One region of the Paenibacillus medicaginis genome, then DNA from elsewhere that is predicted to be linked to it. Evidence: predicted binding sites of a transcription regulator. Region 1 holds the regulator's gene; each other region holds the start of a gene.

Region 1 (6,142 bases):
ATCGTCCATTTCAGTCTGGGCCTGTACCTTGGAGTCCTTCTGCTCCAGCGATTCCAGCGTTGCCGGGATTTGCGTGTACTTTTTATTTTCCATCGCTTCGGCAATCGGGAACATGGCCTGCGACCACCACTTATCCAGCTGTACGCTGGAGCGGTCCTGAATGTCCAGCTTCAACTGGCGGCTGCCGATAATCGACTGGCCTTCTTTCTTGACCTGCTGTACCAAACCATGCAGATCCGCATCGGGCTGCAGCACAAGTTTCACAACGACCTCATCCTGTTTAATCGCTATTTGGGCGCTGGAGACGCCCGGATATTGAGTCACTACCTGCTGAAGCGGATTCTGAATCGCCATATGACGGTACAGGAACCATCCGCCGAACAGCACGGAAGCTGTTATGATCGCCGTTAAAGCTATAGGCAAAATACGAAGTTTCAAAAAAACGCCCTCCTCTCGATCATGAAATGCCGGCAGAAACGTATTGGGACTTTTTTTGAACCGTAAAGTAAAAAAGGAGTGGTTAACCTATCGCTCTATCACTAGTATAAGCTTGAATATATTATATCGTATATCATATTTCGAAGGCAAAGTTTGAACAGTTTATAAAATCTGTAATATTTTTCACAAACGGATATATGCAAATGCAAAAAGGCTCCAGCCGCAGCCGGAGCGATTATGCTCACACATGATCAGGTTTCAGCCCTTCGTCACTGAAGGGTATTGGGAAGTTGAAAAGGATTGCCTACCGGACTTCCATCGGCAAATTTGTAAAATTGATAAAAATAGCTGTTGTTGCTTTTATAGAACAATTGCCAGACATATTCCCCGTTAAAAACACCGGGCAGCAGACGCACAATCTCAAGATCAGGATTTGCGGATATGATGGCTGTGCGAATCTGTTCCTCGCTTACTCCGTTTTGCAGCAGCTCACTATGCACGCCCTGGGTTCCCTGCTGCGGGATGTCCGCCCCGTCCTCTACCGTTTGAAAAGGCACCCATACCATGATCTTTCGGTTCTCGGCATCCGTACCTTCCACCACCCAATAGGTTTCGGTCCACACGCTTTTCCACGTCTTATCCGTTGCGGCCAGCCCCGCTGTCTGTTTCGCTTTCAGAATGGCGGTGCTCTCCTCCTGCTTCTGCCCCTGGATAACATAGGAATAGTACAAGTAAAGGGCGAGCAACAGCAGGATGAAAATAAACACCGCATAGGCGATCATCGTTTTTCTGTTTTTCAATCCAAGCTTCCTTTCCGATGGTGTGGTTTGATCAGCGGGAGAGCAGGCCGGTAAACGCCGCTTGCGCTTCGTGCTTGATCCGCTCCTCATCCATGGTCAGGCATTCACCGTTCTTGACAACCTGACGGCCGTCCACCCAGACGTGCAGAACATCCTTGGCGCTGGCCGAGTACACAGCATGTGAAACCAAATCCGTTCTCGGCAGAAAATGCGGCTGATCCATATTCAGGGCAATAAAATCGGCCTTGTTGCCTGCGGCGAGCGCTCCTACTTCCTTCAGGGCAATCGAATTCGCACCATATTCCGTAGCCATCCGCAGGGCCTCGCCCGCCGGGACCGCCGTCGGGTCGCCTGTAACTCCCTTATGAATCAAAGCGGCCAGCCGCATTTCCTCGAACATGTCCAGATTGTTGTTGCTTGCCGGACCATCTGTCCCGAGCGACACGGTGACTCCCGCTTTAAGCAGATCTGTCACTCGCGCTACACCGCTGGCCAGCTTGAGGTTGCTTCCCGGATTGTGGGAAACGGCTACCTTGCGCTCGGCGAGCAGGGCAATCTCTTCATCATTCAAATGGACGGCATGCGCAACCAGGGAAGGCCGGGAGAAGAAGCCCAGCTTATCCAGATGCGCAACAGGGCGAAGACCGTATTCACGTACGTTCTGCTCCACCTCGGCGGCCGTTTCCGACATGTGGGTGTGAAGCGGCAGATCGAGGTCATGGGCCGCCTGCACGAACTGTTCAATAAAGGCCGGCGGGCAGGTATACGGCGCGTGCGGAGACATCATGGCCGTAATGCGGCCGGCCGCTTCTCCGTGCCAGTTTTTCGCAAAGGCTACCGCCTCCGCCAGTTTGGCGCGCTGCTCCTCTTCCGAGCATAAACCGATGGCGCCGCGCATCAGGCTGGCACGGATGCCGGATTGCTCGACCACTTTGGCCACTTCATCCATATGGTCATACATATCCAGAAAAGCGGTTGTGCCTCCCTTGAGCATTTCAAGCACGGACAGCGACGTCCCCCAGTACACATCCGAGGCGGTGAATTTGGCCTCCATCGGCCACATCTTCGTTTGCAGCCATTCCTGCAGCACCATATCGTCTCCGTAGCCGCGCAGCAGCGACATGGCGGCATGGCCGTGCGTATTGATCAGACCTGGCAGAAAGAGCAGTCCTGTGCCGTCTACCACCTCTGTGGCTTCCTCTCCTGCGGGCAACTCTTCTCCGATATAGGTGATCCGGCTGTTTTCAATGATCATGTAGCCGTGGACAACCGCTTTTTCCTCACGGTTCACCGCGTATGCCCCGTTTTTAATCAGCCACTTATTGGTCGTCATCTTCATTGTCATCCTTTCCGTTCTCCAGGTAATAAGCCAGGCTCAGCAGGTCTGTTGTAAAGTCCGTCGCATGAATGCGGATATGCGCAGGGGCTTTGATGATGGTTGGCGCAAAATTCAGAATCGCCTCTATCCCGCTCCCGATCATCTCGTCAGCTACGTGCTGGGCTTCAAAATCCGGTACAGTGATAATCCCGATCCGGATGTGCAGCTTTCTGACCGTATCTCTCAGTTCTTCCATCGGCTGCACGGTCAGGGTGTTGATCTGCCGCCCGACCTTGGCTGGCGAGGAATCGAAGACTGCCACAATTTTCATATTATCCTTTAAATAAGCGTTGTAATTGGACAGCGCCTGCCCGAGATTACCGGCTCCCACCAGTGCAACGTTGATTTGCTGGTCTATTTTGAGTATATGGCGTATTTTATCGATCAGATACATCACATCATAGCCGATTCCCTTGCGTCCGAAATCCCCGAAATAAGCCAGATCCTTGCGAATCTGCGCCGGATTCAGGTCCAGCTTCTGGCCCAGCTCCTGGGATGAAACCGTGGTGACCTCCCGTTTATGAAGCTCGTTCAGGTAGCGCAGGTAGACGGGCAGCCTGCGCACCACGGCTTCGGATATTTTATCTGCTTTCATGCATAATCCTCCTAAATTCACGGACTAATGAATCGTAACGAGCTTAGCTGCCCGCTTCCGTATGAAGCCATTCGGAAATCCGGGGCACGATCTGCTCTGTCTGCATATGCTCTATTTTCGGTCCCGGCAGGGAGTAGAGGAAGTGCTTTCCGTAATAAGATTCGATGACACGGGTATCATACACGATGACTACTCCACGGTCCTTGGCCGTACGGACGAGGCGTCCGAAGCCCTGCTTGAAGCGGATGACCGCCTGCGGCACGGACAGTTTCATGAACGGGTTTTTCTTCTGCTCCTGGAGCAGTTCGCTCTTCGCCTCCAGCAACGGGCTGTTCGGCGGCTGAAAAGGCAGTCTGACAATAGCCAGACAGGTCAAAGCCTCTCCGGGAATATCGACCCCCTCCCAGAAGCTGCTTGTACCGAGCAGCACGGACGCCTTGGCTTCCTGAAACCTTCGTGTCAGCTTGCTGCGGCTACCGCTATCCATCCCCTGCCCCAGCACCGTAATTTTACTCGAAGCAAGCACCTCCTTCAGCGGCTCGTATACCTGCTTGAGCATCCGGTACGAGGTAAAGAGGACAAGCATCCGTCCCTGAGTTACCTCAGCCGCGCTGCGGAGCGAGTCCACAAGCATGTCCACGAACCTGACGTCCCCCACGCTTCCTTTTACGCTCGGGAAATCCCGCGGGATGACAAGCAGCGCCTGCTCCCGATAGTTGAACGGAGAAGGCAGCAGGGAGGTAAGCAGGCCGCCCTCCTCCGCAGCCTCCTGAAGACCGAGCTGGTCGATCATATATTGGAATGATTTGTTCACGGACAAGGTTGCGGAGGTGAGCACAACGCTTTTTTTCTTGTCAAAAAACATCTCCTTCAACTGCTGGCTGACATCCACCGGCACGGCGTAAAACTGCAACGATTTCCCTTTAAATTGGCCGCTGGCCTCAAGCCAGTACACAGTGGTCAGATCATCCATTTTGATAAAAAAGCGCAGGCTGTCACGGAAGGCAGCCAAATCTTTAACCAGCCCTGTAATATCGGTTACCAGACTCTCGGCACCGTAATCGTCCTGCTCGTCCTTGATTTCCTGCAGCATTTTGTCTCCCTTGCGGACGATCTCGCCAAGCGCAACATAAATCTGGTTTTCCAGTTGCTCCGCCTCCGTCCAGCCCTTTGGTTTGTCGGAAGGCTTGAGACGAGCCGAGAACTGTCCAGTCTCCCCCGGGGGAGCGTCACTCCGTTCAGGCAGCATGCCGAAAAGCATATCGCTGAGCTTATCCCAGGTCTCCTTAACCTCCACCATCGCCGGATACAGGCTGTCGATCACATACGCCCATTCCGTGGCCTTCTCGTGCCCGGAAGACATAAGCTGCTGGCGCAGGACGGGCAGCTGCCCGTTCTTGCTGTCCTTGAACAAACGGGTCAGCGCATGGACGAACGTGAAATATTTCATATGCATGCCCAGATGCTTGCCTGCCACCTCTTCCAGATGATGCGCCTCGTCAATGATCAGATGCTCATATGCGGGAAGCAGCTGATGGCTGGCTTTGACATCCGTGAACAGCTTGGAGTGGTTGGTGACCACAACATCTGCGGTTCCGGCTTCCTGGCGTGCTCTATGGTAATAACATTTGCGGAACCATGGGCATTGTCTGCCAAGGCAGGAGTCGGAGTCACTGGCCACCGTTTCCCAGAAATCCCCGCCACGGCTGCCGAGGTTCAGTTCCTCATCATCCCCTGTTTCGGTGTGCGCAAGCCACACGATCATCTGTGCAGCTGTGAGCAAATCTTCCTTCGGGGTTACGAAATCTCTTCTGTTTATTTTATGTTCAAATTTACGCAGACACAAATAATGGCCCCTGCCCTTGAACACGGCCGCCCGGAAAGGAAACGGCACCGCGCGTGTGAGCAGCGGAATATCCCTTTCCCGCAGCTGCTCCTGCAGGTTGATGGTATGGGTGCTGATCATCACTTTTTCCCCGTTCCTGACGCTGTAATACAGCGAGGGGAGCATATATCCAAGTGATTTCCCTGTACCCGTTCCAGCCTCGATGAGCAGATGTTTCTCTTCACTGAGCGCTGTCATGACGCTCTCGATCATCTGGTTCTGCGACTCCCGCGCCTCGTAATGGGATAGGGACGTCCGCAGCCGCTCCTGCACTTGCTCCATGTACTCGTCAAAGCTCACGCCTGACAGCGGATTATCGCCGGGCTCGCTGCGCGGCGGCTCAATATCCGTCCAGTCATCCACTTTAAGAGCGAACTGACGGTAATAGGTATGCCCCCCCAGCTCCTGCACCGGCTCTCTTTCCTTCTGCTCCCTGATTCCGTCGAAAAACCAGGCCAGGTCGCTGTCCTCCTCCGCGAACAAATCACTAAGCCTCTGTACGGCAAGAAGCGGGAGGGCATTCAACTCATCAAGGCATTTGAGAAATACCTCAGCCGTAACAAGCGCGTCGCTGTCCGCCTGGTGCGGACGGTCATGAACGATCCCGAAATCGGCCGCGACAAAGCCCAGCTGGTAGGAGGATAAGGATGGAAACAGAATCTTGAGAAAGCCCATCGTATCCAGAATACGCCCGCTGAAAGGCAAGTAACCACAGCGGTCAAGGGCATTTTGCAAAAAGTTAAAGTCAAATGCGACGTTATGTCCAACGAGCACCACATCATTCAGCAGGGGGACAAGCTCGACCATCATGTCCTCCAGAGAAGGAGCGTTCTCTACATCCGCGTCCGTGATGCCCGTTAATCCCGTAATAAAGGGCGGGATCGGCCTTCCCGGATTGACATAGGAAGCATAGACCTGTGAAATGCTGTAATCATGATCTATAATAGCCAGTCCGACCTGAATGATATCATCGGCGGACTGGGTTCCTGTCGTTTCAAAATCCAATACGGCAAACTTCATCTTGAGCCTGATCCCCTCATTCAGTC
Region 2 (6,142 bases), on a different contig from region 1:
GCGCCTTCGGGAATATGCCGGTCCTTCATGACCGCGAGCAGTTGATTGAAGCTTCCTGGAGAGAAGCAGACGGTATTGCCTCTGTGTTCGATGACCATTTCAGGGTTTCTCATCTTCCATTTCCCCTTTGTTAATGTCTCTGTTTCACAAATCTGTGTATTTGCAACTTTCGTATTTCAAAATTAATTATATACCCGGGGCGGTGATTTTTGGGGCCATCAAGGAGGCGAAAAGTGGCGAAATTCCAAACTTTGTGATTGTTTTCACTAAAATAAAAATCAAAATTGAATTAATTTGTGAAAAAAATCACATAATTGAAATATCGGCTGTGATACGATCAAACCGTAAAGAGAAACGAAACAAATACAGGGAGGATGAGGGGAATGGCCGTAAAAAATGAGGCAGCCAAAGCGGCGGAAACACAGCAGACGGCAGAGCAGTATATCCAGACATTGATTGACAAGGCGAATGCTGCACAAAAGGCGTTCATGGATATGACCCAGGAACAAATCGACGAAATTGTGCAGGCGATGGCGCTTGCAGGCTTGGATAAGCATATGTACTTGGCGAAAAAAGCTGTTGAAGAAACCGGACGTGGTGTGTATGAGGATAAAATTACGAAGAACATCTTCGCTACCGAATATATCTACCACAACATTAAATATAACAAAACGGTAGGTATTATCGAAGATAACGATTTTGACAGCTTTCAGAAAATTGCCGAACCGGTCGGCATTATTATGGGGATAACTCCGGTTACGAATCCGACATCCACAACGATGTTTAAAGCGCTGATCTCCATCAAGACCCGCAACCCGATCATTTTCGGTTTCCACCCTTCCGCCCAGGAATGCAGCAAGGAAGCGGCCAGAATTTTGCTCGAAGCGGCTGTCAAGCATGGCGCGCCGGAAAACTGCATTCAGTGGATTGAAGCTCCGACCATGGATAAAACGAATGCTCTGATGAATCATCCTGATGTGGCGCTCATTCTGGCAACCGGCGGATCAGGCATGGTCAAAGCGGCTTATAGCTGCGGCAAGCCGGCGCTTGGCGTTGGTCCAGGCAACGTGCCCTGCTTCATCGAAAAGTCCGCCGACATCAAACAGGCCGTAACAGACCTCATCCTCTCGAAATCGTTCGACAACGGTATGATCTGCGCATCAGAGCAAGCCGTTATTATAGAAGAAGCCATTTATGAGCAGGTGAAAAAGCTGATGACCGCCAACGGCTGCTACTTCGTCAATAAGGAAGAAGCTGCCAAGCTGACCAGCGGTGCGATGAATGTGGAAAAATGTGCTGTTAATCCGGCTATCGTCGGCCAGTCTGCTATGAAAATCGCTGAAATATGCGGCATTACCGTGCCAGAGGGCACGAAAATTATCGTGGCCGAGCTGGAAGGCGTAGGGCCGAAATATCCGCTGTCTGCGGAAAAGCTAAGCCCGGTGCTGGCCTGTTATAAAGTAAAAAATGCGGAGCAGGGGATTGAGCGTGCGGCGCAGGTCGTTGAATTCGGAGGTATGGGCCACTCTTCGGCCATCCACTCCCATAATGAAGAAGTGATTCAGAAATTTGCGAACCGTCTGCAAACCGGCCGCATCATTGTCAACTCGCCTTCGACCCACGGCGCCATCGGGGATATCTATAACACGAATCTGCCGTCCCTGACGCTGGGTTGTGGATCGTACGGGCGGAACTCGACCGCGTCCAACGTATCCGCCGTAAATCTGATCAACGTGAAAAGGGTGGCGAAACGTACGGTGAATATGCAATGGTTCAAGGTGCCTTCCAAAATTTATTTTGAGAAAAACTCGACACAGTATCTTGCCAAAATGCCTGACATTTCACGGGTGGCGATCGTTACCGACCCGATGATGGTGAAGCTCGGTTATGTTGACCGGGTAACACATTTCCTGCGCCAGCGTCAGACGCCGGTAGCCATCGAAGTGTTCTCCGAGGTAGAACCGGACCCATCGACAACAACGGTGGAGCGCGGCACGGAAATGATGGCCCGCTTCCAGCCGGACTGCATTATCGCACTCGGCGGCGGTTCGCCGATGGACGCGGCCAAAGGCATGTGGCTCTTCTATGAATATCCGGATACCGACTTCAACAATCTGAAGCAGAAATTCATGGATATCCGCAAACGGATTTACAAATATCCACGTCTTGGCCAGAAGGCGCAATTCGTAGCCATTCCGACCACATCGGGTACTGGCTCGGAGGTTACATCATTCGCGGTGATTACGGACAAAAAGCTGGGCAACACCAAATATCCGCTGGCAGACTATGAGCTGACTCCGGACGTGGCGATCATTGACCCTGAATTCGTATATTCCCTGCCTAAAACCGCTGTTGCTGATACTGGCATGGATGTGCTGACCCATGCGATTGAAGCTTATGTATCGGTTATGGCGAATGACTATACGGACGGTCTGGCGATCAAGGCGATTCAACTGGTATTCCAGTATCTTGAGCAATCGGCATTAACGGGTGACAAGCTGGCCCGTGAAAAGATGCATAATGCTTCAACACTGGCCGGTATGGCGTTCGCCAATGCTTTCCTGGGCATCAATCACAGCCTTGCGCATAAATGGGGCGGACAGTACCATACTGCACATGGTCGTACCAACGCGATTCTGATGCCGCATGTCATTCGTTACAATGCCAAAAAGCCTACGAAATTCGCGTCGTTCCCTAAGTATTCGCATTTTGTGGCGGATGAGCGCTATGCGGAAATTGCCCGCATTCTCGGTCTGCCTGCACAGACGACGGAAGAAGGGGTAAACAGCCTGATCGACGCCATCCGCAAGCTCAACAAAACATTGAGCATCGAAGAGTCGTTCCAGCAGCTTGGCTTTGACCCGAAAGATTTCGAATCACGTGTCGACTATCTGGCAGACCGTGCGTTTGAGGATCAGTGCACCACTGCCAATCCGAAGCTACCGCTGGTCAGCGAACTGGCCGAAGTGTACCGCAACGCTTTCTATGGGCGATTTGACCAATAATAACAGCTGATCTCAAGCAACCAGGCTCTCCCAATGAAGGAGGGCCTGGGCTGCAAATGGGCAAAAATAGACTATGTGATAAAAATCACTTATATTGTGATTTTTATCACATAAGAACAAGCTTCATTATTTTACAATGGAAATGTAAAGAGATCCTGAACAAAATCATGGAGGGATAGACATGTCGGTGATTGAGAGAGAAGTACAGGAACAGCAATCCGGATGGCGCGGGTTTAAAAATGGCAAATGGAGCCGGGAAGTTAATGTCAACCATTTTATTGAGCTGAACATTACTCCATATCATGGCAATGAAGAGTTTCTCGTTGGCCCGACCTCCAATACGACGGCGCTATGGGCGATTATTTCCGATCTGACCAAGCAGGAGCTGGCGAACGGCGGTGTGCTGGATGTCGATGTGGACACCCCCTCAACCATTACCTCCCACAGACCGGGTTACATTGATAAGGACAAAGAACAAATCGTCGGTGTGCAGACAGATGCCCCGTTCAAACGTTCCCTGCAGCCGTTCGGCGGCATACGGATGATGATTGATGCCTGCAAGGCGTACGGTTTTGAAGTTCCGCAAAATATCATAGATATATTTACGAATATCCGCAAAACGCATAATCAGGGCGTGTTTGATGCCTATACGGATGAGATGAGAGCAGCCCGTAAGGCTGGTATTATTACAGGTCTGCCGGATGCGTATGGACGGGGACGTATTATTGGAGACTACCGCAGGGTGGCGCTGTATGGTGTGGATTTCCTGATTCAAGATAAACAAGAGCAGTTGAAAAGCCTTGAAGTAGATGCCATGAGTGAGGAAATCATCCGACTGCGTGAGGAGGTGTCCGAGCAGATCCGGGCGCTGAACGAGCTGAAGCAGATGGCGGCAGAGCACGGCTGTGACATTTCCAAGTCTGCAGTGAATGCGAAGGAAGCTTTCCAGTGGCTGTACTTTGGTTATCTGGCAGCTATCAAGGAGCAAAACGGAGCCGCAATGTCCCTGGGACGTGTATCTTCCTTCCTGGACATTTATGTACAGCGCGATCTGGCTGAAGGAACCTTGAACGAAGAGCAGGCGCAAGAGCTTGTAGACCATTTTGTCATGAAGCTGCGGATCGTCAAATTCCTGCGGACACCGGACTACAATCAGTTGTTCAGCGGTGACCCTACGTGGGTAACAGAATCCATCGGCGGCATGTCCGTTAACGGAGAAACCCGTGTCACCCAAAACAGCTTCCGCTTCCTGCATACCCTGTATAACCTGGGGCCGGCTCCTGAACCAAACCTGACAGTATTATGGTCTGAGCAGCTTCCTGAGTCGTTCAAGAAATATTGCGCCAAGGTATCGATTGAAACGAGCTCCATCCAGTACGAAAACGATGATCTGATGCGCCCGATTTATGGCGACGATTATGGTATTGCCTGCTGTGTATCCGCCATGAAAATCGGCAAGCAGATGCAGTTCTTCGGTGCCCGCGCCAACCTGGCCAAAGCGCTCCTGTACGCCATTAACGGCGGCAGGGACGAAAAATCCGGGGCTCAGGTCGGACCGGAATTCCCGGCCATCACCTCCGAGGTGCTTGATTATGAGGAAGTGATGAAACGCTTCAAGCCGATGATGGAATGGCTGGCAAAATTGTACATGAATACCTTGAATGTGATTCACTATATGCATGATAAATACAGCTACGAACGGATTGAAATGGCCCTGCACGACCGCGACATCCTTCGCACAATGGCCTGCGGCATCGCCGGTCTGTCCGTAGCCGCCGATTCCCTGAGTGCCATCAAATACGCGAAGGTGAAACCGGTCCGCAACGAGCAGGGTATTGCCGTCGATTTCGAGATTGAAGGGGAGTTCCCTTGCTACGGCAACAATGACGACCGTGTCGACAGCCTCGCTGTAGGGCTGGTTGAAAGCTTTATGGGCATGATTCGCAAGCATAAAGCTTACCGTGATGCGACTCCTACGCAATCTGTACTGACGATTACCTCCAATGTGGTATATGGTAAAAAGACGGGAACGACGCCTGACGGACGCAAAGCGGGCGAGCCGTTTGCACCCGGCGCTAACCCAATGCACGGACGCGACAAAAAAGGTGCGCTCGCTTCGCTCAGCTCGGTAGCCAAACTGCCGTACGAACACAGCCTGGACGGAATCTCCAATACGTTCTCCATCGTGCCGAAAGCACTGGGTAAAGAAGAGGAGATCCGTAAAAATAATCTGGTATCCATGATGGACGGCTACTTCGGCAGCAATGCCCACCATCTGAACGTCAACGTGTTTGACCGGGCACAGCTGATGGATGCGATGGAGCATCCGGAAAACTATCCACAGCTCACCATCCGCGTATCGGGTTATGCGGTCAACTTCGTCAAGCTGACACGCGAGCAGCAGCTCGATGTCATCAACCGGACCTTCCACGGTACGATGTAAGCAGACGGAGGGCAAGGAAAAATACACGCACAGCGGATGCGGAAAGAAAGGAAGAGGCAGCATGGTCAAAGGACATATTCATTCACTCGAAACTTTCGGGACGGTTGACGGTCCAGGCATCCGCTTTGTGCTTTTTATGCAGGGATGTCATTTGAAGTGTCAGTACTGTCATAACCCGGATACCTGGGCGCTGGATGGTGGCCGTGAAGCGACGGTAGAGGACATTTTGGCTGAGATTGAGCCGTATTTGTCCTATTATCGAAACTCGGGAGGCGGGCTGACGGTATCCGGCGGAGAGCCTACCCTACAGTGGCATTTTGTTGCTGAACTGTTCAAGGAGGTCAAACGGCGCTGGGGGCTGCATACCACTCTGGACAGCAACGGCTTCAATGATCCGGAACGGATTCACGAGTTGCTGGAGCACACCGACCTGGTGCTGCTCGATCTGAAGCATATCCATGATGAGAAGCATATCAAGCTGACCGGCAAATCCAATGAACGTACACTGCATACGGCACAATGGCTGTCCGAGCATGGACGGAAAATATGGATACGCCACGTCTATGTGCCCGGCATCCACAATGAGGAGCAGGATCTGCTCAACCTGGGACGGTTCATTGGCACATTGAACGGGGTTGAGAAGTTCGAGATTCTGCCCTATCATCAGATGGGCATCTATAAATGGCAGGCGCTG
Region 3 (6,142 bases), on a different contig from region 1:
TTCAGAGTACAGCTCGATCTTGCCTGAAGGGGTCGGCAGCATTTCCAAAAACCGCCCCCGTGGACTCATATCCAGCTTCACATGCCGGTGCTCCTGCAGCGCTTCCAGCGTAACCCCGTTCAAGTAAGGATTGACAGGATGGTTCAAAGCTCCGCGGATCATGCTCTCCTCGCTCTCACTAAAGACCTCGCTGTCAAAACCCATCATCTGCCCCAGCAACGAGAATAGCTCATAATTGCTCTTGCTCTCCCCAACCCGCTCAATCACCGGTTCCTGAAGCTGGATATAATGATGCCAGTAGGAAGTGAACAGATCGGTGCTTTCAAAAGATGAAGCAGCAGGCAGAACGATATCTGCATACTTCGCCGTATCTGTCATAAACAAATCATGGACAACGGTGAAGAGCTCCTCCCGCTCGAAGCCGCGGGTTACCCGTTCCGTATCCGGAGCCACAACCAGCGGATTGGAGCAGTATACAAACAGCCCCATAACCGGCTTCTCTCGATCCAACAGAGCTTCGCCAATCCGGTTCATATTGATATGGCGAGCCTGCGGATTCGGCCGCAGATCCGGCCGCTCCAGCGCAGCACTGTTTAGCTTGGCATAACCGCTGTTCGATTTTGTCGCTCCACCGCCGCGCCGCTGCCAATGCCCCGTAACCGCCGGCAGACAGGTGATCGTCCTTACGATCATACCCCCATTGTCATGATGCTGCAGACCGTTGCCGACATGGATATGGGCGGCGTGCGCGCGCCCGTACATGTGCGCCAGCCGGACAATATCTTCAGCAGGCACCCCTGTTATGCGGGCTGCCCATTCAGGTGTGCAGCCACGAACATGCTCCTCCAGAAGCTCATGCCCAACGGTGTAACGCTCCATAAAGGCCGTGTCTGTCAATCCTTCTGCAAACAGAACATTCATGATGCCCAGTGCCAGCGCCGTGTCCGTTCCGGGATACAAAGGAATAAACCAATCTGCCCATTGGGCGGTCCGGTTGCGGTGGACATCGATGACGACGATCCTGGTCCCTTTCTTGCGCGCTTTCTCGGCCAGCACAACCTGATGCATGTTGGTGCTGACAATATTGCCACCCCAGATCATAATCAAATCCGCATGCTCAATGTCCTCCGGGCTTACTCCCCCGTAAAACCCCATCGTATGCACCCATCCGGCATTGCCCGCCGAATTGCAGATGGTCTGTTCCAGCTCGCTGGCGCCCAATGCGTTGAAAAAACGGCGGTCCATGCCATCCACACTCAGCTTGCCCATATTGCCATAAAAGCTGTAGGGAAGAATCGACTCCGAGCCATGGCTTGTGATAAGATCCCGAAAACGTTCGGTAATTTTGGCAAGGGCTTCCTCCCACGTAATCCGCTCAAACTGCCCTGAACCCTTGGGTCCTGTCCGTCTGAGCGGATGCAGCAGCCGCTCGGGGTGATATATTCTTTCCGCCATATTGCGGACCTTGTTGCAAATGGCGCCTTTCGTGATCGGATGATGCGGATTGCCTGTGACCTTCACGATTTTGCCATTTTCCTTATGCAGCAGCAGCCCGCATGTATCGGGACAATCCAGCGGACATACCGCCGGAAACACACCGTCAGCCGCTTCCGTCATCCATGTCTTGCCGTTCCTGTCTTTCCTGTTGATGCTGATATCCTGAATCACTTCTGGCCCTCCCATGTCCGGCACCTCAATTGTCCGTCATCTTTTTCTCTATCATACTATATTTTTTGCCAGATAAGCTGTTTCAAGAATCTGCTTGCAGGGTAAGAAATGAACAAGGCAAGGACGGAAGAGCACACACACTCTGCCTCCTGCCAGATCATGGACCACTCCCAAAAAAAATTCGCCATGCCAGATTTCGTTCCCCCGAATCTGACATGGCGAATTTTTTTATTTTACTTCACGGCTGCTCAGCACTCACACAGCCTGGTCCGGCGCCGTCTGCGGATGAACACCCGACTTCTCCTGGATGCCGTGGATATTCGACTTCGGAACAGCCTGAAAATCCTTCAAATATGCCAGCCAGTACGCCCCTGCCACAAACAGGCTTCCGCCCGTCAGATTGCCCAGCCATACCGGAACGAAATTACGGAGATAATCAAGCCATGTAAAGTGTCCTGCAAAGATAGCCGCCGGAATCAGGAACATATTGGCCACAACGTGCTGAAACCCGATGGCCACAAAGGCCATGGTCGGGAACCAGATGCCCATAATTTTTCCGCTCATGGAGTCGCTGCCGTAGGACAACCAAACCGCCAGCGCGACGAGCCAGTTACAGCCGATGCCGGACAAATAAGACTGCCACAAGGAATCATGGATTTTATGACCTGCCATCTCCACTACCTTGTCAAGATAAGGCCCGCTCGCCGTCAATCCCACTACATGACCGAAAAAATAAGCGACAAACAGCGCGCCGATAAAATTTCCCAGCGTGATCAGCACAAGGTTGCGCACAACCTCACCTGTCGTGATGCGGCCGGCCATGCGGGCCAGGGGAACCGCCATCATATTTCCGGTCAGCAGCTCCCCACCGCCAAGCAGCACAAGCACCAGTCCCACCGGGAACACGGCAGCACCGATAAAATTGACGATACTCCCCCATTCTGCGGGAGCGCTCGCAATCACCCTGATGTCCAATAAAAAACCAAGCGCGATAAAAGCGCCTGCCAGAAAGCCAAGTATGACCGCCGTCTGCCACGGATTGTGGGCTTTGTGGACACCGGTTTCGACCGTCAGCTCCGCAATTTGCTTCGGTTTATAAGTTGCCATCCTTTTCTCTCCTTCCTTTGCTGTAGCGCTTCTTCTGTTTCTTTCAGTTTAGATGGTCATGAAGATGGAAGTTGTGAAATTTATCACATAATCAAGAGAGAAAAGATGGCATATATGCAAAAAAGCAGCCTCCTCCAGGAAGCCGCTTGTATAACAATATCGTGATTAATTATATTCTTCTTTCTCAAGCTGCTTCATAAACCAGCTGATCGCCACAAAACCGATTGCTCCGAGTACAATCATAAATGCAATCCAAAACAAGACGGTTCCTCCCCCTTTATTCCATGATTCATAATCATGATCTGAATATTTGATATTTTTATTTTACAATATTCAGAGAGCAGGGAGAGCCGGATTTCATGGCAATTAAGTGAACATAGCACAGATTTTTTTAGCAGATTGTTACAAGGTTACAGAGTTACAGCTTCCTTGCTTTTCACCGGTGGAAGCGCCTGCAGCCCCGCTGTATTCAGGAAGTTCCAAGGCTTGTTGTAATGCGGCTGGAAGAAGAAGTCGATAAATGCCAGCTGATCAATAGTCATCCGGTTCTGGATGCACACTGACAGGGTGTTGATCGACTGTGTAAGCTCAGCTTTGGACATGAGCTGCGCGCCGACGATCCGGCGGGAATCGTGCTCATATACAACCTTTAGTTGCACTTTTTCGGCTGTGGGCATAAATTCCGGACGGTAGCTGTCCTCGATCATAACCGCTTCTACCTCCATTCCTTCATCTTTTGCTGCTGTTTCGGTCAAACCGGTTCCTGCTATATTGTGTTCATATATTTTGATGCCTGAAGTTCCTTGGGTCCCCATATATGGGATAGTCGGCTCCATAAGGTTGCGTGCGATCAGCGTCCCCATCCGGACCGCATTCGTGGCCAGCGGGATATACGCATTTTTGCCTGTAGGATTATAGTGAATCGCACAGCTGTCCCCGGCGGCATAAATATCAGGGTTGCTGGTCTGCATGTAATCGTTGACGATGATGGCTCCGTTCGGCAGCATATCAACCTGGTCTTTCAGCAGACCGGTATTCGGACGGAAGCCGATGCAGAGAATAACGAGATCAGTCTCATACTCCCCTTGGGAGGTGATGACTTTCGCAACCTTGCCGTCCTTGCCTTCAAAGCGGTTGACCGTTTGCCCCAGGGCAAGCTGAATGCCACGTTGCTTCAACGAATTCTCTATTCTGTCCGTAAACTCGGCATCCAGATATTTATTCAAAATCCGATCCATGCTATCGATTAAGGTAACTTCCTTGCCATTCATCCGGAAAGCTTCCACGAGCTCAATGCCGATATAACCGGCACCTACGACGGTAATCCGCTCGGCGTTTTTCGCTTTTTCAATAATGGTATTGGAATGATTGTAGTTCTTGGAGAGCAAAATATTGTCAAGCTCGATGCCTTCAAGCTTCGGAATAATCGGCCACGACCCGGTCGTCATAATCAGCTTGTCGTACGTATCCGTAAACTCCTCCTGCGTCTCAAGATTGCGCACGCGCAGCGATTTGGTTTTCGTATCCACCGAGGTCACCTCATGAAGCATTTTGGTGGCTACACCCAGATCGGCAAGCTGCTGTGGAGACGAATAAAACAAGCCTTCAGGGTCCTTCACTACTCCGCCGACATACAAAGCAATCCCGCAGGAAAGAAACGAAATATTATCATTGCGTTCATAAACGGTAATTTGCGCGTCCGGATATAATTTGGCGGTATTGACGATGGCTGCTGTCCCAGCGTGTGTGCATCCGATAACTGCAATTTTCATTTGTGTAGCCTCCTCAGGTGTAATTAGAATGTCTGACTGGACTTGCTTGAAAAGAAATTGAAAAAGATATAGGACAAAATTTTTTTGTGAATTATTTCACTAAATCATAGCTACTTATGTGATTTATTTCACTTTATGACTTTATTATAATGTGATGTATTTCACAATGCAACAACTTTTACGCTTGTTCACGTATTGTTCACAATCGCAACGATATGGAGGATTCTTTTCTTGCATTAGCTTTCCCACGCTTTTTCTGATTATGCCTCCTGTTTCAGCGCAAGCTAAGAACAGACTCTTTTACACGCAAAAATCTCCCGGCTCAATACACCCGGGAGAAGATACGGTATGACTTATCTGTGATTGTGAGGCTTATTAGAGCAGTTTCTCAATGGCCGATCTCATCGAGTCTGGAGATTCTTTCGGTTCAAAACGAGCGATCGGCGTTCCTTCGCGGTTCACCAGGAATTTCGTGAAATTCCAGGCAATCTCCCCGTTCTCCTGCTCTCCAGGCAGTTGGTCTTTAAGGTATTGGAATAGTGGATGCGTGTCAGGGCCATTGACTTCAAGCTTGGAAAAAACGGGAAAATTCACGCCATAGTTAATCTTGCAGAACTCCTCTGCCTCTTCGCTGGTGCCCGGCTCCTGAGCGCCGAATTGATTGCACGGGAAGGCCAGCACAACCAGTCCCCGGTCCTTGTATTCGTCATACAGCTTTTGCAGCTCCCCGTATTGGGGTGTCAGACCACACTTGCTCGCCGTGTTGGCAATCACGATTACCTTGCCTGTATAAGTCTCCAGAGACAATACCTGATTGGCGGGCGTTATAGCCTGAAATGAATAAATGGACATGGTGGCTTTTCCTCCTTTATAAACTGACTCGGATTAGTACAAGATAAGATGGGATCTTGTCTTTATATCATAACCAAACGTAAAAGAAAATCCAAATCCAACTTATCTTACTGCAGCACCTACAAGCTTCTCTGCTCTATCAGGGACGAGCACTGCATCCGCTCCGGGTCCAGCTGTAACATTGGACAAGGCGTGATGCCCGGCCAGGGCGTAAGGCAGGCACAGCGGAACCCCACTACGCGGATCGGTCACAATATCGGCTTCGATTCCGAATACCTCGCGCAGCATATCCGGCTTCATTACCTCAACCGGGGAACCAACGGCCTGAGCCTTTCCTTTTTTTATAGCGATCATATGATGGGCATAACGGGCCGCATGATTCAAATCATGAACCACCATCACAATGGTGCGCCCCGCGTTGGCATTTAACTGCTCAAGGAGTTGCAGAACCTCAAGCTGGTGGGCCATATCAAGAAACGTAGTCGGTTCATCAAGGAAGAGAATATCCGTATCCTGCGCCAGTGCCATGGCTATCCAGGCACGCTGGCGCTGCCCGCCCGAGAGCTGATCTATAGGGCGGTCATGAAAATCCTGCATGCCGGTAACCCCGATCGCCCACTCAACCATTTTCCGGTCCTCCGCCTTCAGTGAGCCAAAACCCTTCTGATAGGGAAAACGTCCGTAAGATACAAGTTCCGTTACAGTCAGCCCTTCCGGAGCAGTCGGATTCTGCGGCAGAATCG
Region 4 (6,142 bases), on a different contig from region 1:
TCATTTTCGATTGAATGGATCATAGCTTCCCCTCCACTTCCCTAAGTATAACCCCTCTCCCCGCCCTGTGTCTCAACCTCAAAATGGAATAGCAAGATTACGAAATCCTTTGCCTATAGCCTGGCTTATCCGTCAATTAGACCGCAACATCCCGTAATTCGAAATATGGTAAAACTGGCTTGCAAGCAAAAAACTCACCAGGAGATGATGAAATGGATAAACTGAGAAATAAAGTTGCGTTAGTAACGGGAGGAAGCCGCGGCATCGGCAGGGCTATCGCCCGCAGGCTTGGGGAGGAAGGAGCGGTCGTTGCCGTACACTACTTCTCCAATCAGGCTGATGCTAAAGAAACGGTAGCAGAAATTGAGCGTAGCGGGGGCTCCGGCTTCACCGTTCAAGCAGATCTTGGCTCGACTGAAGGAGTACGTGTGCTGTACTCTGAACTGGACCGGGAGCTTTCGGAGCGATTCGGCAATAACGGCATGGATATTCTCGTAAATAATGCGGGAATGGCTCAGGTCGCTGCCATTGAAGATACAAAGGAGCATGCATTTGATCAGTTGATGGCATTAAATGTGAAGGCGCCGTTTTTCATCATTCAAGAGGCCCTGTCCCGCCTTCGGAATGAAGGACGCATTATCCAGCTTTCATCAGCGGTTGCGCGAATATCTTTACCCATGATTCCGGCGTATAGCATGACCAAGGGGGCCATCAACGCCTTAACGCTCTCGCTTGCCAATCATCTCGGTCCGCGCGGCATAACGATCAATGCCATCGCCCCCGGATATGTAGCTACTGATATGAATACAGGCATGCTGCAGGACCCGGATGGCCGCAAGGCCGGTGCCGATTTTTCAATTTTCGGGCGCTGGGGTGAACCGGAGGATATCGCGGATATCGCTGCATTTCTCGCATCCCCGGACAGCCGCTGGATCACCGGACAGATCATCGACGCCAGCGGTGGATCACATCTTTAACCACATCAAATAACCACACGACTAAGCAAAAAACCAACTTGGAAATGCCCAAGTTGGTCTTTTTTCATCGGTTTCTGGTTTTTTCACGAAGCTTTAATCTGCTGCTGCTTCTGATTTTCTTGCGAATTCTGCTACTGCCTCTGATTTTCTTACGAAATCTGCTGCTGCTTATCAGGCCGTGAAACCTTTTAAGGAAAATAACCCGCTGAAACATTTTTTTATCTTTTAGCTGATCGAAAATATAAGCGTCCGGGCGTGTGTTCACTTCAATAATCCAAGGCTTCAGGGACGAGTCCAGCCCGAAATCGATTCCGATTTCCATAAACTTCGGATAGCTTTTATGAAATTCGGTTGCAATCCGTAAGCCGAGGTCTTTTAAAGATTGGATATATTTAGTGTTCTTGTCTTCACTTAAATAGGTACGAAAAAGGGCTTCTAGCGGCATCGGTGTCCCGCCGTTATGGAAATTGGTTACGGCTTTTTGGGGATCGGCCAGTCTACCAATGTAAGCAGTGGCCTCCCATTGTTTCTTTTCGTTTTTTTGCACCATAACACGGAGATCGAAAATAAGTCCTTTATAAGTAAGCAGATCAATGCCTTTTTGCACAATATGCTCACCTTTGTACTTCGTTTGTTCCAAGGATGTGAACATCTCCTTATATGTTGCAAAGCTTCGCGGGCTGGTTCCGGCATGATAAGCGAATTTGGTGTTGTTATGTTTGACAACCTTAATAACTCCATTTCCGCTTGTGCCTTTAACCGGCTTTACGTAGACCATTTTGTGCTTGTTCAACATATTAAGCAGTGCATCGTAAGAATACAGACTCGTATCGGGAACATATTTACGGAGAATTGGGTTTTTAAGTAAAAATTTAGTTTTTGACCATTTACTTCCTAAAGTAGCAAGTTGCTGTCGTGCATTGTTTTCTTGAGCAGGCAATTCCTAATCACCTCTTCTCATTGATTTCCCCTCAGGGATGCTCTGATGGTTGTTATCGGATCACCTGTCTATTAAACGGGCTTCTTCAAGAAGATAGTGAATAATCCGGCTTTGATAATCAATTCTTTTCGTAAGCGACAGGCTCCAGCAGGTCTCTACGGTAATGGCTTTGGCATAAAGCAGCCGGCTTGCCGCCGTACGACCTGATCCTTCTTTATGCTTGAGACGGACTGTAAAATGCTTGGTGGAATCGGAAATGCTGCCGTTCATTTTGCTTACGATTCTTCTGGCTGCAGGTATGGCTTTGCTGCCGGGATTGGTAATGAGCGTCTGGCCCAAGCGTTTGGGATTTACGCTGGAAAGACCGTTAGCTTCATGGAGATCAATATACCAATCAGGGCGCAATTTCTCGGCCAGCTCAAACAGATCTTTAGACAATGGATGTCTCGCTGTATTCCCGGGGCTCTTGGGAAAGGTTCTATTTAAATCAGGCTTGCCGCGGGTACGCTGTTTGTAAGCAGCCTGATTGAATATGGGGACAAGAATCAACATTCCTCTGCTGATGACGAAATCTCCTTGCCGGAATTTTTTCAGCCATTGCTCAGCGGCACGGATACTGGCAACTTCATTGCCGTGAACCCCGGCAGTGAGGATCACGGTCGGACCTGGATTCTTGCCCTTGATCATGCTGTATGGAGTTTTATACCTGGTATGTGATGCGAGCATCTGTTCACTGATTTTCATAGGGAATCACCTCCCGTACCGGATAAAGTATCATACGGTCAAGCTTGTTTAAGGGACACGGACAAACTGTCCGGAGAATTTGCGGAATCACGACAAGTTTGAAAAGTTGTGACTCGAATCACAAGGTCTCATTTTATCATGGGTTATGCTTCCTATATCAGTAAAGAAACCAACCCCTAACCGTCATTCATTCAATCTGATCCGGGAGGTATTTACTTATGAATAAAAATGAAACGGACCGATTAACCCACCAGCCGTCCATGTTCTGTTTCCAGTGCCAGGAAGCTTCCAAAGGCACAGGCTGTACTGTGGCCGGGGTCTGCGGCAAGCCGCATGATGTGGCCAATCTGCAGGATTTGCTTGTCTATCTGCTGAAAGGAATCTCCTTGCTCAGCCTGGATGTACGGCTTCCTGAGGAGCTGGATCACCGTGTCTCCCTGTTTATCACAGATTCCTTATTTGCCACAATTACGAATGCGAACTTCGACCGGGCTGTCTTTGTAAACAAAATTCGGGAAGCGCTGATTCTCCGGCAAAAGGTGCTTGCATACCGGAATGAGCAGTTTCCGGATGCAGCCGCAGCTCTCCCTGACGCAGCCGTATGGCAAGCCGATAGCGAGCAGCATTTTGATGTCAAAGCCCGCCAGGTTGGTGTCCTTTCCACATCCAATGAAGATATCCGCTCCCTGCGCGAGCTTCTGACTTATGGTTTGAAAGGTATGGCCGCCTACACTTATCATGCCTGGCAGCTGAATTACACGGACAAGGAAGTTGACCTGTTCATGCGGCGGGCGCTTGCTGCGACACTTGACGATACCCTTGAAGCAGCCGATCTGATCAGCTTGAACATGGAAGCGGGCAAATTTGGCGTGAAGGTCATGTCCCTGCTCGATGAGGCCAACACCAGCACCTATGGGCAGCCAGAAATAACAAAGGTGAATATTGGAGTGCAAAATCGCCCGGGTATCCTGATTAGCGGACATGATTTGAAGGACCTGGAAGAGCTGTTGAAACAAACCAAGGGCACGAGTGTTGACGTATACACCCACAGCGAGATGCTTCCCGCCCACTACTACCCTGCTTTCAAGAAATATGATCATTTCGTCGGCAACTACGGCAACGCATGGTGGAAGCAGAACGCAGAATTCGAAGCCTTCAACGGTCCGATTCTGATGACGACCAACTGCATTGTTCCCCCCAGAAAAAGCTATATCGACCGTATTTATACGACAGGCAACACCGGATATCCGGGAGTTCGCCATATCCCGGAAGGTGAGAATGGCCAGCCTAAGGACTTCTCTGCTCTAATCGAGCAAGCCAAACGCTGTCTGCCTCCGACAGAGCTTGAGACGGGTGAAATCATCGGAGGTTTCGCCCATGAGGCCGTTATGAGCGTGGCCGACCAGGTGGTGGAAGCGGTCAAGACGGGAGCCATTAAAAGATTTTTTGTCATGGCAGGCTGCGACGGCCGCATGAAATCGCGCAGCTATTATACCGATTTTGCCGAGCAGCTCCCGCGCGATACCGTCATTTTGACGGCAGGCTGCGCCAAATATAAATACAATAAGCTTGACCTTGGTGAAATTGGCGGCATCCCCCGTGTGCTGGACGCGGGCCAATGCAACGACTCTTATTCACTCGCCGTGATCGCCATGAAACTGAAAGAGGTTTTCGGACTTGACGATATTAACGAGCTGCCGATCTCTTATAACATTGCCTGGTATGAACAGAAGGCGGTTATCGTCCTGCTTGCCCTGCTGCATCTTGGTGTGAAAAATATTCATCTCGGCCCTACACTGCCCGCTTTCCTGTCCCCCAATGTCGCCAAAGTGTTGGTGGAAAGCTTCGGAATCGGCGGCATAACAAACGTGGAAGATGACATGAAAATGTTCCTTGGCGCTTGAAAAAAATCCCTTCTGGTTTTCAGTGTTTATTCACTGTCTGCCAGAGGGGATTTATTTTTAAAAAGCTTGTACTTGATACATACGCATCATTCCCATACACTTCAACTCTGCGCTGTTTATGTCGTAACCGGAATCAGTTTGCCGATGAAATGTTATTCCAGATTGCTTGCTTCTTCTCCTCGGTAAAAACCCCTGAATCTAACAAATCCAAAACGGAGAGCACGCCTCCACGAGAACCCCAGCTTCCCTCTTCGATAACCTGGAAGCTTACCCACCAACTCGGAGATGCTTCTGGCACCTCAAGTATTTTGGTGAGACTCCCAAAAATATTTTCAATCACCTCTTTGCGGACTTCATTCGGCCAGTCTCCATCCATCACCAAAACATTAACTGTAATTACATCACGTTCTGGCTGGTCTGATAACAGTTTCCCTCCGATCGCCATGTAATCAGCCGGACACTCGGTGAAATGAACCTGGAATCCTTCCCTTGCAGGTGGGCAGTATTGCCCGACTTCCGGAACTAGAACCGCATCTGTTAAGGCTTCCGCCAAAAGACGACGCTGTTCAACGGAAATACGGCCTACAGGATAATTAACATTAATCATAGTCATATTTGAATTCTCCCTTTGACTCGTAAATTTGGTGGTGATAAGAAAACTATAAATCCGCCTATAAACGTTGTCAACACTTATTATTAAAATAATATATATTATTTTAATATATATTATAAAGATGTGACATTCCCTTTGATGAGATATAATAAATCATGACATTGTTTGATGTACTGGGGGAGAATGTAATGGCAAAGCAGTCGGGGAAAACCAATACGAAGTTTGCCGTGTTAGGCATACTGGCTCTGGGACCCCATACCGGTTACGATATAAAACAACATATGGAACAGAGCACGAGTTACTTTTGGAATGAGAATTATGGACAAATCTACCCTACTTTGGCTGAGTTGCTCGATCAACATGATATTGAGGTTAAAATCATTCGTCAAAAAGGAAAACCTGATAAAAAACTATACAGTATCACCGACCAAGGCAGGCAGACATTATCGCACTGGCTGTCCCAACCGATGGAGCATGTGGTCATGCTTAAAAAAAATGAGCTGCTGCTAAGAGTATTTTTTGGCAGTAATACTTCACCCGAGACGATCATCATGCACATCGAAGAACATAAAAGAAAACTTGAGGAAAGCCTGAAAATTTTTGAAGAACTCGAGACGTGGCTGCAAAATACAGAGAAGAAAGATAACAATTTTAAATATTGGATGATTACTATTCAATATGGGAAAAGTCAGTTTAGCAGTTTAATCAGTTGGTGCGAGAACAGTATTCAAACACTTAAAAATGAACAGTAAAACTGAATGGTGTACCTGGACTCGAAATTCAGACCCTGGTACACCATTGTGTTTATACAAAATCTATTGTAAACAGGGTCATTCCCGATGCTCCTGCGCATAGGCGCGGAGGAAGGCACGAACCCCTTCGACAATAAGCCGCTGGCTCCGGATATCTTCCTCTTGGCGTTCCTGTCCCGGATAACTCAAAACCAACAAAAATGTCAAAGCAG

Evidence for each region. Region 1 encodes Rex, which represses fermentation and respiration genes when NADH is low (regulators of the CRP and FNR family bind a similar motif). Its sites were predicted from a motif close to TTGTGAAATATTTCACAA; they were not measured.
Region 2: the regulator Rex is predicted to act here: its motif matches at 3,100-3,117, upstream of pflB (formate C-acetyltransferase).
Region 3: the regulator Rex is predicted to act here: its motif matches at 2,847-2,864, upstream of ACE5LO_RS06035 (formate/nitrite transporter family protein).
Region 4: the regulator Rex is predicted to act here: its motif matches at 2,768-2,785, upstream of hcp (hydroxylamine reductase).

What each region holds. Positions count from the first base shown of each region.
Region 1 is NZ_JBHIRY010000021.1:89,880-96,021, forward strand. Features, by position in the region: gene ACE5LO_RS19285 (hypothetical protein) at 1-438, opposite strand, end outside; gene ACE5LO_RS19290 (cell wall elongation regulator TseB-like domain-containing protein) at 708-1,238, opposite strand; gene ACE5LO_RS19295 (amidohydrolase) at 1,270-2,571, opposite strand; gene ACE5LO_RS19300 (redox-sensing transcriptional repressor Rex) at 2,558-3,211, opposite strand; gene dinG (ATP-dependent DNA helicase DinG, 3'-5' exoribonuclease type) at 3,255-6,116, opposite strand.
Region 2 is NZ_JBHIRY010000002.1:248,813-254,954, forward strand. Features, by position in the region: gene ACE5LO_RS03705 (Crp/Fnr family transcriptional regulator) at 1-113, opposite strand, end outside; gene adhE (bifunctional acetaldehyde-CoA/alcohol dehydrogenase) at 384-3,005, shown strand; gene pflB (formate C-acetyltransferase) at 3,187-5,448, shown strand; gene pflA (pyruvate formate-lyase-activating protein) at 5,510-6,142, shown strand, end outside.
Region 3 is NZ_JBHIRY010000004.1:107,716-113,857, forward strand. Features, by position in the region: gene ACE5LO_RS06030 (molybdopterin-containing oxidoreductase family protein) at 1-1,617, opposite strand, end outside; gene ACE5LO_RS06035 (formate/nitrite transporter family protein) at 1,924-2,775, opposite strand; gene ACE5LO_RS06040 (FAD-dependent oxidoreductase) at 3,186-4,547, opposite strand; gene ACE5LO_RS06045 (glutathione peroxidase) at 4,923-5,399, opposite strand; gene ACE5LO_RS06050 (ABC transporter ATP-binding protein) at 5,502-6,142, opposite strand, start outside.
Region 4 is NZ_JBHIRY010000007.1:83,403-89,544, reverse strand. Features, by position in the region: gene ACE5LO_RS09700 (bifunctional transcriptional activator/DNA repair enzyme AdaA) at 1-23, opposite strand, end outside; gene ACE5LO_RS09695 (SDR family oxidoreductase) at 213-977, shown strand; gene ACE5LO_RS09690 (YheC/YheD family protein) at 1,042-1,917, opposite strand; gene ACE5LO_RS09685 (succinylglutamate desuccinylase/aspartoacylase family protein) at 1,978-2,661, opposite strand; gene hcp (hydroxylamine reductase) at 2,880-4,565, shown strand; gene ACE5LO_RS09675 (tautomerase family protein) at 4,699-5,178, opposite strand; gene ACE5LO_RS09670 (PadR family transcriptional regulator) at 5,367-5,930, shown strand; gene ACE5LO_RS09665 (TetR/AcrR family transcriptional regulator) at 6,009-6,142, opposite strand, start outside.